DNA from 2 places in the Pseudoalteromonas sp. C8 genome. Region 1 is predicted to be linked to the other one. Evidence: predicted binding sites of a transcription regulator. Region 1 holds the regulator's gene; the other holds the start of a gene.
What was found. Region 1 encodes LexA, which represses DNA repair genes until DNA is damaged. Its sites were predicted from a motif close to TACTGTATNNNNATACAGTA; they were not measured.

Region 1 (8,230 bases):
TACTTTTACTCCTGTAGGTACCGATATAAGCATGGTCGCGTACATAAAAAACAACTCGCCAGCGACCGGCATCCCAGTGGTAAACATATGATGAGCCCATACAATAAAGCTCAATAGTGCTATGGAGGATGTGGCGTATACCATTGAGGCATAGCCAAAAAGTTTTTTACGAGAAAAGGTAGGTACTATTGTAGATATAATGCCAAAGGCAGGAAGAATCATTATGTATACTTCGGGATGACCAAAAAACCAAAAAATGTGTTGGAACATCACCGGGTCGCCACCGCCTGCGGCATCAAAAAAGCTGGTCGCAAAATACTTATCGGTAAGTACCATAGTGACAGCCCCTGCAAGCACTGGCATTACCGCTATTAATAAAAAGGCAGTAATTAACCACGTCCATACAAATAAGGGCAACTTCATCCATGTCATGCCGGGAGCACGTAAGTTCACTATAGTTACAATCACATTGATTGCGCCCATTATTGAGCTAATCCCCATAATATGTACGGCAAATACAAACAATGCAGTATTGTCATTACTGTATGTTGTAGACAGTGGTGCATAAAAAGTCCAACCAAATGCAGGACCCCCACCAGGCATAAATAACGATGCCAATAGGATTAAAAACGCAAACGGTAAAATCCAAAAGCTCCAGTTATTCATTCTTGGCAATGCCATATCTGGCGCGCCAATCATGAGTGGTATCATCCAGTTAGCAAGGCCTGTAAAGGCCGGCATAACCGCACCAAACACCATAATTAAACCATGCACTGTGGTCATTTGATTAAAAAAGTGAGGATCGACCAACTGTAAACCTGGTTGAAATAATTCAGCTCTGATCACCATGGCCATTCCACCACCAATTAAGAACATGGTCAGCGAAAAAATTAAATATAAACTACCTATATCTTTATGATTAGTTGTGTAAAGCCAGCGTTTAAAACCTTTAGCTGGGTGATGAGCATGATGAGCTTCATTGGCGTTAGGTTGTTCTACTATGCTACTCATTAGTTCGCCTCCACTTTGGCATCAAGTGCTGCCTGTATTTGACTCGGTTGAATAACATCACCCGTATCATTACCCCACGCATTACGTTTATAAGTAATAACCGCTGCTAATTGCTTTATAGATAACTGTTTGGCAAATGCTTGCATTGCCGTACCGGGTCGCCCATGGATAACTACATCAATGTGATCTTTTATATCGCCAAGCACTATAGGGCTGCCTTTAAGTGCAGGAAATACACCCGGTAACCCCATGCCAGTAGGCTGATGACATGCAGCACAATTGGCCATATATACTTGTTCGCCTAAAGTCATTAATTCTTCTTTTGGGAGGGTTTTATCAAGTAATGCGGCATCTGCTAATGCTGCTTTTTGTTTAGCTTGCTTTGCATCTGCAAGCCACGTTTTAAAATCAGCCTCAGATTTAGCGACCACCACAACGGGCATAAAGCCATGATCTTTACCACACAACTCAGCACATTGGCCTCGGTAAGTACCTTCTTCGTTTATGTTCGTCCATGTTTCGTTTATAAAGCCGGGATTCGCATCTTTTTTAACTGCAAAATCAGGTACCCACCAAGAGTGAATAACATCGTCAGAAGTCATTAAAAATCGTACTTTTTGATTTATTGGCAGTACGAGAGGTTTATCAACCTCAAGTAAGTAGTTAGGATTTTTATCTGCAAGATTCGCTATTTCATCTTGCGGGGTAGATAAAATAGAGTAGAACTCTACATCTTCACCCATATATTCATAATGCCATTTCCATTGCGAGCCTGTAATTTTAATAGTGAGATCAGCTTTGCTGGCATCTTCCATTGCAATTAGGGTTTTAGTGGCTGGTACTGCCATAGCAATTAAAATAACAAACGGGATTGCAGTCCAAAGTATTTCTACTTTAGTGCTTTCGTGAAATTGGGCAGGTACAGCCCCTTTAGATTTACGGTGATGAATAAGTGCCCAAAACATAATTGCGAACACTATCACCCCAATCACACAACATATTATAAATATGGTCATGTGCAGCTGATATACATTATTGCTTATATCGGTTACGCCTTTGCGCATATTGTATTGGCTGTTAGCCAAAACTGGGTGCGAAAAAACACATAATATAAGCCACAAGGTAGAGGTCAGTTTACCCATGTGACGGCTCCTTTGATGCTATTGCGAATGCAAAGCGAAGAGGCATACGGCTTAAACGCCAATTCGTTATTTTTATTTTTTTAGTCAATCTCATTTAATATTGATTGGTTTTGCTGCGCCAACAACGGGTTTGTGTATATTGTGTGTTCTCAAAACTAAAAAGCTGTGAGTTATTATTAGCTCAGCACATTAATAATTAGCTAAAAAATGAACAACAAGCAAGTTTTAGTATAAAAAACAATCAGGTGATATTGAGTAATTAATAAAAAATCAGTAACCAACTAGGTAACAGTAAGTTCAAAAGATGAGCAAAACAAAGGGGTTTAACGTATTCGGAGGGGGAAAATATAAGTGCAAAAAAGTTTACAGCTTAAATTGTCAGTGAGCTATTTATGCCCTATTTTTAGTGCGAATTTAAAACAAAAAATGCGTACTAATTAGTACGCATTTATAAAACTGCTTGTTTAAAAGCTATTTTTAAAGTCACATCCAATCAGCGTTTCTTATAACGCCAACGGCTAAGCCTTCAATATTAAAAGACTCATTCTCAAGATCTACTTCAATAGATTCAAAATCGTCGTTTTCAGCATGAAGTAATACTTTACGACCCGCTTTCTCAAGACGTTTTACAGTTACGTCTTCATCTAGGCGGGCAACAATAACTTGCCCGTTTTCAGCGGTTTGAGTACGATGTACAGCAAGTAAATCACCATCCATAATACCAATATCTTTCATGCTCATACCGTTAACGCGTAGTAAAAAATCTGCAGCCGGTTTAAACATTAATGGATCGATTTTGCAGTGACTTTCAACGTGCTCTTGCGCCAAAATAGGTGAACCAGCAGCAACACGCCCTATAAGCGGTAAACCTAATTGTTCTGGCTCTTCTTCTTCAATTAACTGAATACCACGGCTTGCACCTGGTTTCATTTTAATTGCGCCTTTTTTAGCAAGTGCTTTTAAATGTTCTTCAGCAGCATTGGCACTTTTAAAACCTAATGTTTGCGCTATTTCAGCACGTGTAGGAGGCATACCAGTGTCTTTAATAAAAACTTTAATTAGTTCGAGTATTTGAGCTTGGCGGTTCGTTAATGGTCGCATACAACTGGTTTTCCATACAGTACATTTAACTGTGAGTATATACAGTTAAATAAAAATCGCAAATTTAAATTAAGCCTTAAAATAGCCAAAGTAATTTCACTTGTGTACATTTTAGGGATATAACTAAAGCTAGATTTATAAATGATTAAAAAAGCAAAGGAGTCATTATGAGTATTTGGTACCAGCCCATCACTTTAGAGCTGTGCAAGCAGTTAGAACAAGGCATTGATGGCCAAGGAACATTAATGAAAACCATGGGAATAGAAGTCACTGAAATTGGTGATGATTACTTAGTAGCCACTATGCCGGCAATTCCTGAGCATCATAATCCAATGGGAATGGTTCACGGCGGTGCTAACGTTGTACTTGCCGAAACAGTTGCCAGCTATGCAGCTAACTTTGTTGTCGATTTTACAAAATTTTACTGCGTGGGGCAGGAAATTAGCGCAAGTCATTTAAAAGCATCTCGCAACGGCACTTTAACAGCAACGGCAAGAGCGTTTCATATTGGCAAACGTAGTTCAGTGTGGGAAATAAAAATTACAAATAGCCGCAATGAGCTGTGCTGCGTATCAAAAATGACCGCAGCAGTCGTAGAGCGAAGATAGTTACTTTTCGATTGGGTAAATTGTAATTTCCATACCCGCACCAATCGCAGATATACGTAGTAATGTATCTGCATCTAAGGCTTGATTAAAGCACTTAGGTGAAGTGCCTGATTCAAAACCAATATCAAACGTTCTACGTGAACAGCTTAACCATTGTTTTAGCGCGTTACGCGAACACGATTCAATAAGCTCACATATATGGTTTATTGCTTTGTCAGGCGTGTTTACTACACCTGTTGCTTCAATACGCGCTAATTGACGGTATTCGTCTTTGTCATAATGTAAAATCGTCGCGACTTTTTTCAAGTCTGCCACTAGCAAACTAATATCTTGCTTTGATTCAAGCTCAAGATCTACATTTAAAAATTGAATTTCCGACATCGTTTCGTATTTATCCTCTAATAATTTCATTGCAAACTTTAACGCAGTTTTACCGTTATACCAAATCAACTATGCTCTATTAACCACTTTATATAGATATTTCGCAGCTTTTAAGTATTTTTTAGCGTTTAAAGCTAGCTGGATATCAAACACTCAGCTCAATTAAACAAATAAGTCATGTTAGCAATTTAAGTGTAATCTTTTTTATTTTTAAATGATTACAGTAAGCTATAGTTTAAACTGCGACAAAATGTCGCAGTAACTAATCCCATTAATGTAATAAACTAGCCTCTAAAAATAATAAGACTAAAACATGAATAAAAAAATATTTAAGTATGCTCGCAAGTTACATAAATGGCTCGGTTATTTGCTCGCATTACAAATTTTAGCTTGGCTATTAGGTGGTTTAGTCATGAGCGCTATTCCTCTTGATAAAGTTCATGGGGAGCATCTTGCAACACGTACTCTTAATAACCCATTTACGCAGGCTGATTATGTTGCCTCCCTTGACGATATTGCATCTCAGGTGGTTAATCCAACACAAATAATTTTTGAGAACTTCTTAACCACACCTACAATTACAGTAATAAATAAAGATGAACAGCAAAGCTTTAACGGTATAACTGGCCGGCCTTTTGAGCCGCCAACTAAAATACAAATTACCGCAAATGCTAAAGCACACTTACTTATTGATGCTCAAGTGACAAGCGCTGTACTGCTAAAGCAAGGTATGCGAGAAGTTGGATATAAAACCAATGTTTGGCAGGTACAATTTGACGACACATTTAACACAACACTGTATTTGTCAGAAAATAACGGCAGAGTTATCACCGTTCGCAGCACACTATGGCGAATTTTCGACTTTTTTTGGATGTTACATATTATGGATTACGATGAGCGAGAGGATTTTAATAATCCGCTGCTTATTAGTTTTGCAGCAACCAGCGTACTTTTTTGCCTAAGTGGAATATTACTACTTATGCAAAACATACGACTAAAACGATTTATCCGAATTAAAAGTAAGAATAAATCAAAGTAGTCATATTGGTTTTTAAGAACTAGCGCACTCTCACCAAAGAGTAAATAAGCCCGAGGAAGTACCCAAGGGCAGATTTTATTCCAAGTGTTTAAATCGACTCAAATGTCGCTTTAACATTTCGTTTTCGAAAATCAACTCATCACGCTCATCCAGCAATTGTAAAACTAAAGCTATTGCCGACCAATCTAACGAAAAGTCATGTTGAATACGGGCCGCTTTTTTAACTAAGGTCACTGCCGATACCGTAAATTGCCACTGCGTAACATGCTTCCCCTCAATTGGAACCGCAATATTGTGCTCAACTAGCTCATATAAAATTGCTTCGCTAATATCACTACTCAAACATAGCTCTTTGCTAGTAAGTAAATCATCTTTTTGTGTCACGATAATTTGCATTATGGCTTGCTCCAGTTATTACGGGGATCAAAGTGAGCTTTTTCGGCTAATTCTTCCCAAAGTTTTTTACTGGTATCATCAACAGATGTTGGATTAACAATTTTAAGCACAGCAAATAAATCACCTTTGGCTTTTTTACTCATTAATCCCTTACCTTTAATACGCAAGCGTTGACCAGACTGACTATTAGATGGAATAGTTAATTGGATTTTGCCTGCCAACGTAGGTAAATTTATTTTTGTACCAAGAGCCGCTTCCCATGGTGCAAGAGGGACGACTATATTTAGGTTATGACCTTCAACATCAAATAATGGGTGGGGCACTAAACTAATTTGTAAGTACAAATCGCCATTTTGCCCGTTCGCTGACCCTAATCCGCCTTGCCCTTTTAGTCGAATTCGTTCGCCATTTACTGAACCTGCGGGAATTTTCACTTTAAGTGATTTTTTAATTTCAGAGACACGACCACTACTATCTCGCTGCGGTAACATAAACTCAACAGGCTTAACGGTATCAACTAAAGTCTCTTCAAGAAAAATCGGGAACTCTATTTCCACATCTTGTCCTTTTTGCGCGCGAGCGGCGTTACTTCTGCCCTGCCCGGAACGATTGAATCCACCGGCGCCGCCAAACATTGAATTAACAAAATCAGAAAACTCTTGATCGGTTTGAGGATCGCTTTGCTGATAATTACTTTGCGATGAAGCATTGTTACCACCATAATTACCTTGCTGTTGACGAGCACGATTTTGTTGATGACGACGTAACTCGTCGTATTTAGTGCGTTCTTCTTTGTTATGAATGACTTCGTAAGCTTCTGCTATTTCTTTAAACTTATCTTCTGCTTGAGGCTCTTTGCTTACATCTGGATGATATTTTCTGGCTAACTTTTTATAAGCTACTTTAACCGCTTTATCGTCTGCATCAGGCGATATTCCAAGCACTGCATAATAATCAACAAATTTCATTTGCAATCCAAATCCCCATATTGAGTAAGCTTTAAGCATACTCCTTAACGTATAATCTTGTGTGGTTAAAATACGATAAATAGTAAGAAATAAATGAATAGTGAAAATAACTTTGAATAAAAAATTAATCAGGCACTTTTTAGTAATATAAGCGTAGGCCTTAAGTTAACTTTATCTTTTATCTTCAAGGCTTTAAACTGCCTGTTCCTGTAGTTCACATTTGTGATGGATATGACTCGATTTATTCTGGCCTTACTGGCTTGTTGTGTGTGTTTTTCGGTATCTGCCGAACAATTTACCCGTTTTTCAACGGCTAAAAGACATTTAATTAAAACCCTCCCTGACAACGCCAAAAGTATTTACTGCGGTTGTGATATTAAAAAAGAAGGCAAAAAACTCATTCCTGATCCTTCTAACTGTGGTTACATTCCTCGAAATACACTTACCCGCTCAGGCAAAGTAAATGTACGAGCACTACGTATTGAATGGGAACACATTGTTCCGGCGTGGGAATTTGGTCATCAGCTACAATGTTGGCAAGATGGCGGACGTAAAAACTGCCGTAAAGTAAGTGCTAAATTTAGAAAAATGGAAGCCGATATAAATAACTTAGCGCCAGCTATTGGCGAAATTAATGCCGATCGCTCTAATTATCGTTTTGGCATGCTTAGCGAAAACGCCACACAGTATGGTCGCTGCGAAGTAAAAGTAAACTTTAAGCAACGTGTAGTTGAACCGCCTGTTTATGCACGAAAACGTATAGCCGACACTTACGCTTACATGCAGAAAACATACGGTTTAAAAATCTCTGATAAACAGCAAAAGTTATTTAATGCGTGGAAAAAGCAAGCATTTGCAGATACAAGTAGTGCGAGCAAGCTCTAAGCTTTAACACTCATTTACATAAATCAAAGTTATAAATGTTGAATAAACGAGCGAGTGTTGTAATATTTTAAACAACTTATTTACAGAAAGTCCTTAACTATGTTTAAAAATAATAAAACCTCGCTTGCCATTTTTACAGCACTTTCGGGCTTTGCTTTAACGGGTTGTGGCGGCGGAGGCGGTATCGACTCTGCTCCTGTAGTTACCACGCCTATAGTTACAACACCTGTTAGTAGCAGCCCAACATGGACAGCGGCGGTATTTGAGCCCTCTAACGATTTAAAAAACTTTTGCGAAACCCCTCGTACGGGTAACGATCCCTTTAATAACAACAACCCCTACCCAGATCAAGCGGGTTCTGCCCTTTATGAAAAGCTCTGGCTTCGCTCTTGGAGCGACGAAACCTACCTTTGGTATGATGAGATTGCCGATAACGACCCTGAAAGCTTTACAACAGTAGCCGATTACTTCGCTCAATTAAAAACAGAGCAGCTTACCGACTCAGGTGCAAAAAAAGATAACTTTCATTTTTCAGAACCTACTGAAGATTACTTTCAAGAAGCGCAATCGGGCGTTACTTCTGGTTACGGTATAAATTGGGCGTTTATTGGCGATACAGCCGATCGTATTTTACGCGTTGCTTATCTTGAAGATGATTCGCCTGCAAGCCAAATAGGCTTTCAACGTGGTGATACTGTA
Region 2 (8,230 bases), on a different contig from region 1:
CCGTACTTCTTTTCATCAAGGTTATCGCCGTATCGTGTTAGATAGTTTAAACGCTAAAGATCGCAGTGAAACATTTTTAGGCCTCGCCACACTGATGAATCTAGTAAGCGTTGTAAACGGCCAATTACAAGATACACAAGGTAATAATGTTGAGCAAAGCGACATAGAAGCACGCTTTGGTGAGCAAATTATTGCCGGTACACTTATTCGTAAAATTGAAAAAGAACACTTTGATGCAGATGCCACACCGTGGCAGCAAAAAATGACGCTAAACGCATCAAGCGATAACGCTATTGTGTTTGAAACTCGCGCTCGCGACTTACCGGTACCTGTTCCAGCTAGCTGGCAAGTTGAAGAACTTGAAGGCAAAAAAGTAAAAGTAACTATTGCAGCCGATTTAGATATTAAGCATGACTCAACACGTGATAATCCAATTAAATCTGCAGGGCAATTTCCGACTGGGTTTGATCCGTCTGTTATGTATAACAGCCGCTATCAGCCTCGTGGTTTGCAAGCGACTATTTTTGCAGCCACCGATGCGATTAAATCAACAGGGCTTGATTGGCAACACATTATGAATAGCGTTGAGCCAGATAAAATTGGTACTTATTCAGCATCGGTAATTGGCCAAATGGACGACAAAGGCCTAGGCGGTTTAGTTAAAGCACGCCAACAAGGCGACCGTGTTAGCACTAAGCAGTTAGCACTGGGCTTAAATACAATGTCGACTGACTTTATTAACGCGTATGTTACGGGCAATGTGGGAACTACGTTTTCGACCTCGGGCGCCTGTGCTACGTTTTTATACAACTTACGTGCAGCAGTAAACGACATACAAGCAGGGCGTACACGCGTTGCGGTTGTCGCAAGTGTTGAGTGTGCTATTACATCCGAAGTGATTGAAGGCTTTGGTAACATGAGCGCACTTGCAAATGTTGAAGGTTTGCGCCGCTTAGATAACTTATCACATGATGAAGAACCAGATTATCGCAAAAGTAGCCGCCCGTTTGGGGATAACTGCGGCTTTACATTAGGTGAAGGCGCACAAGTTGCTATTTTAATGGACGATGCCTTAGCCCTTGAACTAGGCGCTGACATTGTGGGCTGCGTACCAGATGTATTTGTAAATGCAGATGGCATAAAAAAATCAATCACGTCACCTGGTCCTGGTAACTATATTACCATGGCTAAATCGGCTGCTTTAGCAACGAGCCTTTTAGGCAAAGAAGCTTTGCAAGAACGTAGCTTTATTTTAGCGCATGGCTCAAGTACACCACTAAACCGCGTAACAGAGTCGCTGATATATCACAAAGTGGCACAAACGTTCGCTATTGATAATTGGAAAGTGACAGCGCCAAAAGCCTATGTTGGTCATACTATAGCTCCTGCAAGTGGCGACCAATTAGCGATAGCTCTAGGTGTATTTAGCCATAATATTATGCCGGGTATTACCACAATTGATAAAGTGGCTGATGATGTTTACACCGATCATCTTGATATTCGTAATAGCCATTACGAATGCGCCGATATGGATATAGCTTTTATAAATTCGAAAGGCTTTGGCGGTAACAATGCAACAGCTACCGTACTTTCACCAAAAGTAACAATGCAAATGCTCGCTAAGCGCCATGGCGATGAAGTTATGAGTAGTTACGCGCAGAAAAAAGTGGCAATTAAAGCCGCGCAACAAACGTATCAAGCTCAAGCAGATTTAGGCCAATATGAGCTTATTTACCGCTTTGGCGACGGACTTATTGACGACAACGATATTGTAATAGACGAGCAAAGTATTCAGTTACCTGGCTTTGAAAAAGCAATTACGTTTAGCACAACAAATTCCTATCAAGATATGTTCTAGGAATAAGGTTTTGTATGCATTAGCATAAGCTAACACCCCCCGTATTTGCTGGGCTGTAGCGTTGACATAGATTATCATCATTTGTAAACGTTCTCACCCCAGCATCACCCCACACCAAAAACTCGCACCGAAATGCCCCCACAGTCACCCCACTTTTCGCCCCATTTACGCGCTCTAACCCGTTCTGAAATTCACTGCCTAAAGCACCGTTTGAACAAGCTTTATTAGTCGCCACATGCCTGATTGGGTTTTCTTCGCTATAGTAGGGTGAGTATTAATTACCAACAGTACGGAAAGGCACTATGAGATTATTAATTGTATTTCTACTACTGGCGTTCAATGTTAATGCCGAAAGTATCAAAAACAAAAACCACGGGACGCTGACAGTTGAAACAGTTACCTCAATCTATGACGGTGACACCTTTCGCGCTAATATCGCGGGTTTGCATTCTCTGATAGGGGAGCGGATTGGTATTCGTGTAGCGGGTGTCGATACGCCTGAAATGCGTGGCAAGTGTAAACAAGAGAAAGACCTCGCTCGCCAAGCTAAGCAAGTAACAGTTGAAGCGCTTCGCTCGGCAAAGGTTATTGAGCTTAGGAACACGAAACGTGGTAAGTATTTTAGGATAGTGGCTGACGTATACGTGGACAACAAAAACCTGACTGACATTCTAATCAGCTCAGGCTTAGGGGTGGCCTATGATGGTGGCACTAAAGCGAAAGATTGGTGTGGTTAGGTTTTTGCTTGCGGTAATTGAAAAGCCTTAAATTCAGTATATGTACTAGATATTGCAGTTTTATCTGATAGCATAAGTAGCCTATTTAGGTGTTATGTATCACGAAAATGAGAAAGAATAAGATATTATATGTTACGGAGTGTTAGATGACTGATTTAACTAGTCTCGGTTTTAAACCAAGTACCAAAGAAGATATGAACCAGAAAAGAACCAATAAAAAATCTGATTCTGAGGTTGATAAAGAAGCTAAAGATATTTTGATTGCTCAGCTATCAAATTCTCACAGCAACCACAGAATACTTGAAGCACCTTGTATTCCTAAAAACCCAACAAATGAGATCTTAGGCGATTTACAATCTACGATTACAGAGGAATCAGCAAGAAACTCTAATTCAACAAATGAGTGGAACAGAGTTATGTTGTTTGTAAGTTTAATCGCTTTGGTTTTATCCGCTACTTTTTCGATTTTATCTTATCATTCATCTAGTCAATCATCTGCAAACTTGGAAAAACTGATTTTGGAGCAAAATACTTTACTAAAGTTAAACTTACCTCAAGGTGGTCACAGCACAATTGGAACTGCGGAAATAGAAAATGTTAAAGAAGGGATAAAAAAATTAGATGGCGATTAAAACTGTAGCAGTTCACTCAAAAGGCAAAATAACATTTGTTCTCTCCCGCGTCGCTTATTTTAAGCAATAAAAACTAGCTCATTTTAAAATCATTTTTGGCTGTTGGATTTATTTTACAGCCTCGTCAGACATCAGCTACTAATAATTAGGAGGCGTTTTGAAAAAATCAGATCAGTTTGCAGCGTACTTTTTATACGATTTAGATAAAATTCGGGTTTTCATCGAGTTATCTGAACGTCACTGGAACGAAGAGTCTACCAAATATAATGAATCTGATTTAGAAGCTGACGAATCAACATATTGGGATAGGTACAAATACCGTAATGATCTTAGTGCTCATTTTGATTCCATATTTCCACAGTATCAGAAACAGTCCTATTTGGTAATGTTAGTATCTCTTTTCGAAGATTACTTGAATCAGTTCTGCTATAGCTTGTACTTGGAAAGAAGCCTTTGTTGTGAGTTGAAAGATTACAAAGGAAAAGGCATCGAACGCGCTAAAACATATTTAACAAAAATTGCGCTTGTAAAAGTACCTACAAAAACTAAGTTTTGGCAACGAATCATTGAAGCTAGAGAACTGAGAAATATAGTTGCGCATAACGCGGGGCATCTAGATGAAGAGCTTCACAAAAGGCATTTCAAAATTGTAAATGGTAATAAACATTTAGAATCTGAAAAATTCGCAAGGGTTCACCTCAACATAAAGCAGAGTTACTTGGTTGAAATTATTGATGCTATGGAAAATTTTACAAAAGAAATGAGTATAAATCTAAAAAATGCATAACAAAGGTATAAGATTACCAACGACCGCAAGTGGCACTAAGCCGAACTTCGGCAAAGAGCGATGAGCAGACGTTGAGGTTGACTAAATATCGTAGTTACTTGATTGGTCAAACTGCTCTTTGAGCATATATTCCATGAAAATGAGCGACGCGCGCATATTGTTCTATTAAACTGTACTTTAAAACTTTAAAACTTTAAAAACTAAGTGGTAGTAATGCTTTAGGTTATTTGTTAAAACTATATAAAGTAGATAAACGAGCGTTTAGTCGGCAGAAATATGTGCGATGAGCGCACTATTAAATTGTTAGGCCTTTTATGGATATTTTTGACATCAACTATTGGATTGCTCTACTCGAGGAGTTTGGAATGTTTTATTTAACCGATATTTTAGTGTTTTTAACAGCTATATATGCTTACTTAACACATAAAATGGTTAAAGTGAGTGAAGAATCAGTAAATGAAACAAGAATTCAAACAGAAGCCCTAACTCGCCCTTATATAACAATTCAACCAATATTAAAAAAGCACTCTCCTGTGATATTTTTAAGTATAAAAAATACTGGTTTAAGTGCAGCTAGTAATCTACGTATATCTATAGATCGTGACTTTTTCCAATTTAATCAACCAAATAACCAAGAAAAGAATCTTCGTAATTTTAAAATATTTAATGCACCAATTAAAAGTTTTGCTCCAAATTATGAATTAACTTTTCCATTGGCTCAAAGCTTTATTATTTTAGGTGGTGAAGCTCCTGAGAATTGTCCTTCCGAGTTTATAATTACAACTGAGTATGAGTTTGCTGGTAAATCTGTAATTGAAGAAAACTATATTGATATTGAAGTTTTTACTGGTGGTGAAGTAGATATGGACCCACTTGTTTCTGAAGTAGAAAAAATACGAAAAAGTTTTGAGCCAAAGGCCTAACAAGGGTTTTCAAGCCGGACAAGTTACAGTTGGCTTTTTGTTCGTGCCTCACTTATTTCAGCCAACTGCAATTTGCCGCTTAAAACGGCGTTAAATGGCTCACTACATAGGTGTCAAATGAATAATTCAGATAAAATCATGTTGTCTTGTGCTACTTGTGGTCAGCAATTTCAATTTGGGCGTAATGTATATGATGGAAAGTTTATCCTTATCTATAAGTTAACTGTTTGCCGAACTTGTTATAGCAATAACCATGATGGTTGGGCACCACATTACGAGCAAAAAATACTTATGCATATTAAAGAGCAAGGTATTAGTGAACCAAAAAGAAATGAAGATGGCCTGCTACCCAGAGAATAGCCATTTAACAAAGCTTTGAGGCTGTAGAGTTACTCATTTTTTAAGAAAAACAGCCTGTTTTATGGGTTCCAAATGCGCTTAGAGTTAATTGCATGAACTCGTTTTTTTTATTGAATTTGGCTGTTGGAGTTATTCTACGGTCTCGTTATATGATCACGAGGTACAATGAATTCAGTCAATCATCACTACGTTCCTAAGTTCTATCTTCAAGGTTTTACATCAGATAATGGACGTCTTCAAGTTTACAATAAAACACTTTGTAAGTTTGAGAGGGATAAGCACACTCCAAAAACGGTTTTGTTCGAAAAGAATCTTAATACAATTAAAATGAAGGGTAAATTAACTGATGACCTAGAAAAATTGTATGGATATATTGAAACAAGGTTTAGTGAGTATGTTTCATTGATTAGAAGCAGAAAAATTAATGATGAAATCATTTCAAAAGAGGGGATTTTACTAATTAAGCAGTACATCGCATTCCAGTTTTGGCGTTTACCTTGTTATGATGCTTATGCCGATGAGTATATTGCTTCTCTAGATCTAAGTAAATTTGGAGAGAAATTGATAATAAATGAAAATTATGTAGGAAAAACCAAAAATATCAAAGAAATGCTTAAATCTGATTCTGGGTTTAAACATTACTTTAGATGTTTCATACTCCCACTTATATCCTTCGATTTCACTCTAAAATATGATGATTTAAGCAAGTGGAAGTACCATCAAATAAACGATAGCGGGTGGAATAACTTACCTTGTAGTGACAATCCTCTGCTAATAGAAAATTTAACAGGAGTACATTCATTTAATACCAAAATAATATTTCCAGTGTCAAACACACAACTTATAAGTTACTCTCCAGATGCAATTAAAAGTAGAACTTTTGATGCTACTTTCTCAGCTAAATTATGTATGTTGATTTATGCACAAGCAAATAAATACTTCATTGGAACTAATAAAGAGCAAATGGAAAAAGTAATTGATTTATATAAAAACATTCCAACTTTTCATCCAATGAACCTTTTGAAAAAAGATGTTTTTGATTCACTTTAAGTCATATGACAAGTACTTTAAACGGAATAAAAATAAGTAGCGTGAGGGCGTTCAAGATTCTATGCCCGCCCATGGCACACTGCCGCCATTCGAAGGTTAGCTTACTTATAGCAGCGGGTCTTTATTAATTTTATCGTTAGTGGTGAACTAGTTACTCAACTTATATTTTAACTGTACGCATATACAGTGTTGTTCTATAATAATTCCGATACTCTTATTGAATAATTGGAATTATTATATGCTTGTTCAGAACGTCGAGATGGGCCCCAACGTTAGAGGGCTCGAAAACAGTATTGATGAATCCTTAGTCAAAAACTCTACGTTTATGGGCATTGCCAGTGGGCGAAGCATGGAGGGCATGGGGATATTTGACGGTGACATATTGATAATTGATAGAGCGCAGGACGTTAAGAACTACGATATAATTGTCGCATGCCTTAATGGATTGTTTGTATGTAAAATAGCTGATTTGAAGAACAACCAGCTATTGTCATCGTGCCCAGAGTACAAACCCGTAAAGCTTACGTCATTCGATGAGTATTGCGTAGAGGGCGTTGTAACGCAGTCTATTAGGATGCACAGGCCGAACGCTAGGTTGGGGTAGTGAGGCTCTATAAGCGGAGATTTAATCGTCCCCGCAGCTTAGTAGCTCTGAATAAAAAAAGATAGGTAAATGAGCAACAACAAAATTGTATATGTAGTATCAGCGGTTTTACTTTTTATCGCAGGGATAATTGTCGGTCAAGGTTTTAACTTTGAGGTTGAACTAAAGGATGTATTGGCGCTCGGGGCTACGCTTGGTACGTTGTTTTACGCCAGCAATGGTCTAAGACACAACCGTAAAATTTACATGAGCTCAATAACGCCTGTGATTGAAAGGTTCATTGCTCTCGATGATAGCGAACTTTCGTATAATTTTAGTCTAAAGAATTACGGTACGGGTTCTGCGATTAACATTAAGTATAAAGTTTTTCGGGGTGACGAAGAGTTAACAGTTAAAACGCTCCAAACTCAAATATTAGCCTTTGACAAGTCTAATGGTACAGCATTACAAATTGGTGCTGAGTTAGGTATTTCTGCAAATTCGTCGCTAGATATACTTACTTTTTCAACGAAAGAAAAAGAAGTATATGAATGTATTCTCACTCATTTACGAAAACTTTCGTTGGAGGTTACTTACTCATCTATACAGGGTGATAAGACAATAAAGGTATTTTCCTTAGTTCCTTAAACTCTTCTTCTCTAAACCAAAGCTAAGCGCCCACCGATTAGTGGGCGGCTAACATATCACCCAGTTACAACATTCCCTTTAATCAGCTGTCTATGCTGAACCCAGCCACGGAAGTTGCCTGACCAGCGGTTATTGTCCGTATCAAAATGCGTTATGCCTAAGCGCTTGGCCTTGGTCATACTCAGCCTATGGTACGTAGGAATAGGCGAGGCCTGATGTTCAAATGGCGACGCATGAACTCGACTACCTGACGTAAGCGACTCAACGATTTTACGTGCTTTAGCGAGTGAAACATCAAGCGCTCTGTAGCTAACTTGCGCACAACATGAAATAGAGATAATCAACATTTCTTCTAGCGTTAGTGTCGCGCGCATTTCAGTCGTAACGTAGGGTAAATGCCACCCCTTATGCCCTAGTGTAGTAGGAACACTACTAATCAAGGCCGTAGAAAGTTTACCCGCTAGTTCGCGTATCTCTGGCTGTGCATCATCATGGTCTCGCAACCACAAGAAATTCGCCCACTCCGTTGATGTGACCAACACCTTTATTGGTTGGAATGGCTCTAAGATACGATTGCAGACTTGCTTGTGAAGCCCAATTTTCTCCATCCCCCAATGTAATACACATGCCACTTTCGATGCACTTTTCCACA

Region 2: the regulator LexA is predicted to act here: its motif matches at 6,517-6,536, upstream of GQR39_RS05895 (S24 family peptidase).

What each region holds. Positions count from the first base shown of each region.
Region 1 covers NZ_WTKT01000019.1:9,657-17,886, reverse strand. Annotated here, with positions in the region: gene ctaD (cytochrome c oxidase subunit I) at 1-1,011, opposite strand, end outside; gene coxB (cytochrome c oxidase subunit II) at 1,011-2,153, opposite strand; gene lexA (transcriptional repressor LexA) at 2,637-3,254, opposite strand; gene GQR39_RS16265 (PaaI family thioesterase) at 3,422-3,862, shown strand; gene GQR39_RS16260 (hypothetical protein) at 3,863-4,243, opposite strand; gene GQR39_RS16255 (hypothetical protein) at 4,557-5,282, shown strand; gene GQR39_RS16250 (chaperone modulator CbpM) at 5,358-5,678, opposite strand; gene GQR39_RS16245 (DnaJ C-terminal domain-containing protein) at 5,678-6,646, opposite strand; gene GQR39_RS16240 (endonuclease) at 6,878-7,531, shown strand; gene GQR39_RS16235 (S41 family peptidase) at 7,631-8,230, shown strand, end outside.
Region 2 covers NZ_WTKT01000004.1:161,634-169,863, reverse strand. Annotated here, with positions in the region: gene GQR39_RS05930 (beta-ketoacyl synthase) at 1-1,858, shown strand, start outside; gene GQR39_RS05925 (thermonuclease family protein) at 2,161-2,595, shown strand; gene GQR39_RS05920 (hypothetical protein) at 2,742-3,227, shown strand; gene GQR39_RS05915 (hypothetical protein) at 3,385-4,014, shown strand; gene GQR39_RS05910 (hypothetical protein) at 4,329-4,937, shown strand; gene GQR39_RS05905 (hypothetical protein) at 5,055-5,297, shown strand; gene GQR39_RS05900 (DUF4238 domain-containing protein) at 5,463-6,347, shown strand; gene GQR39_RS05895 (S24 family peptidase) at 6,586-6,951, shown strand; gene GQR39_RS05890 (hypothetical protein) at 7,021-7,578, shown strand; gene GQR39_RS05885 (FAD-dependent thymidylate synthase) at 7,635-8,230, opposite strand, start outside.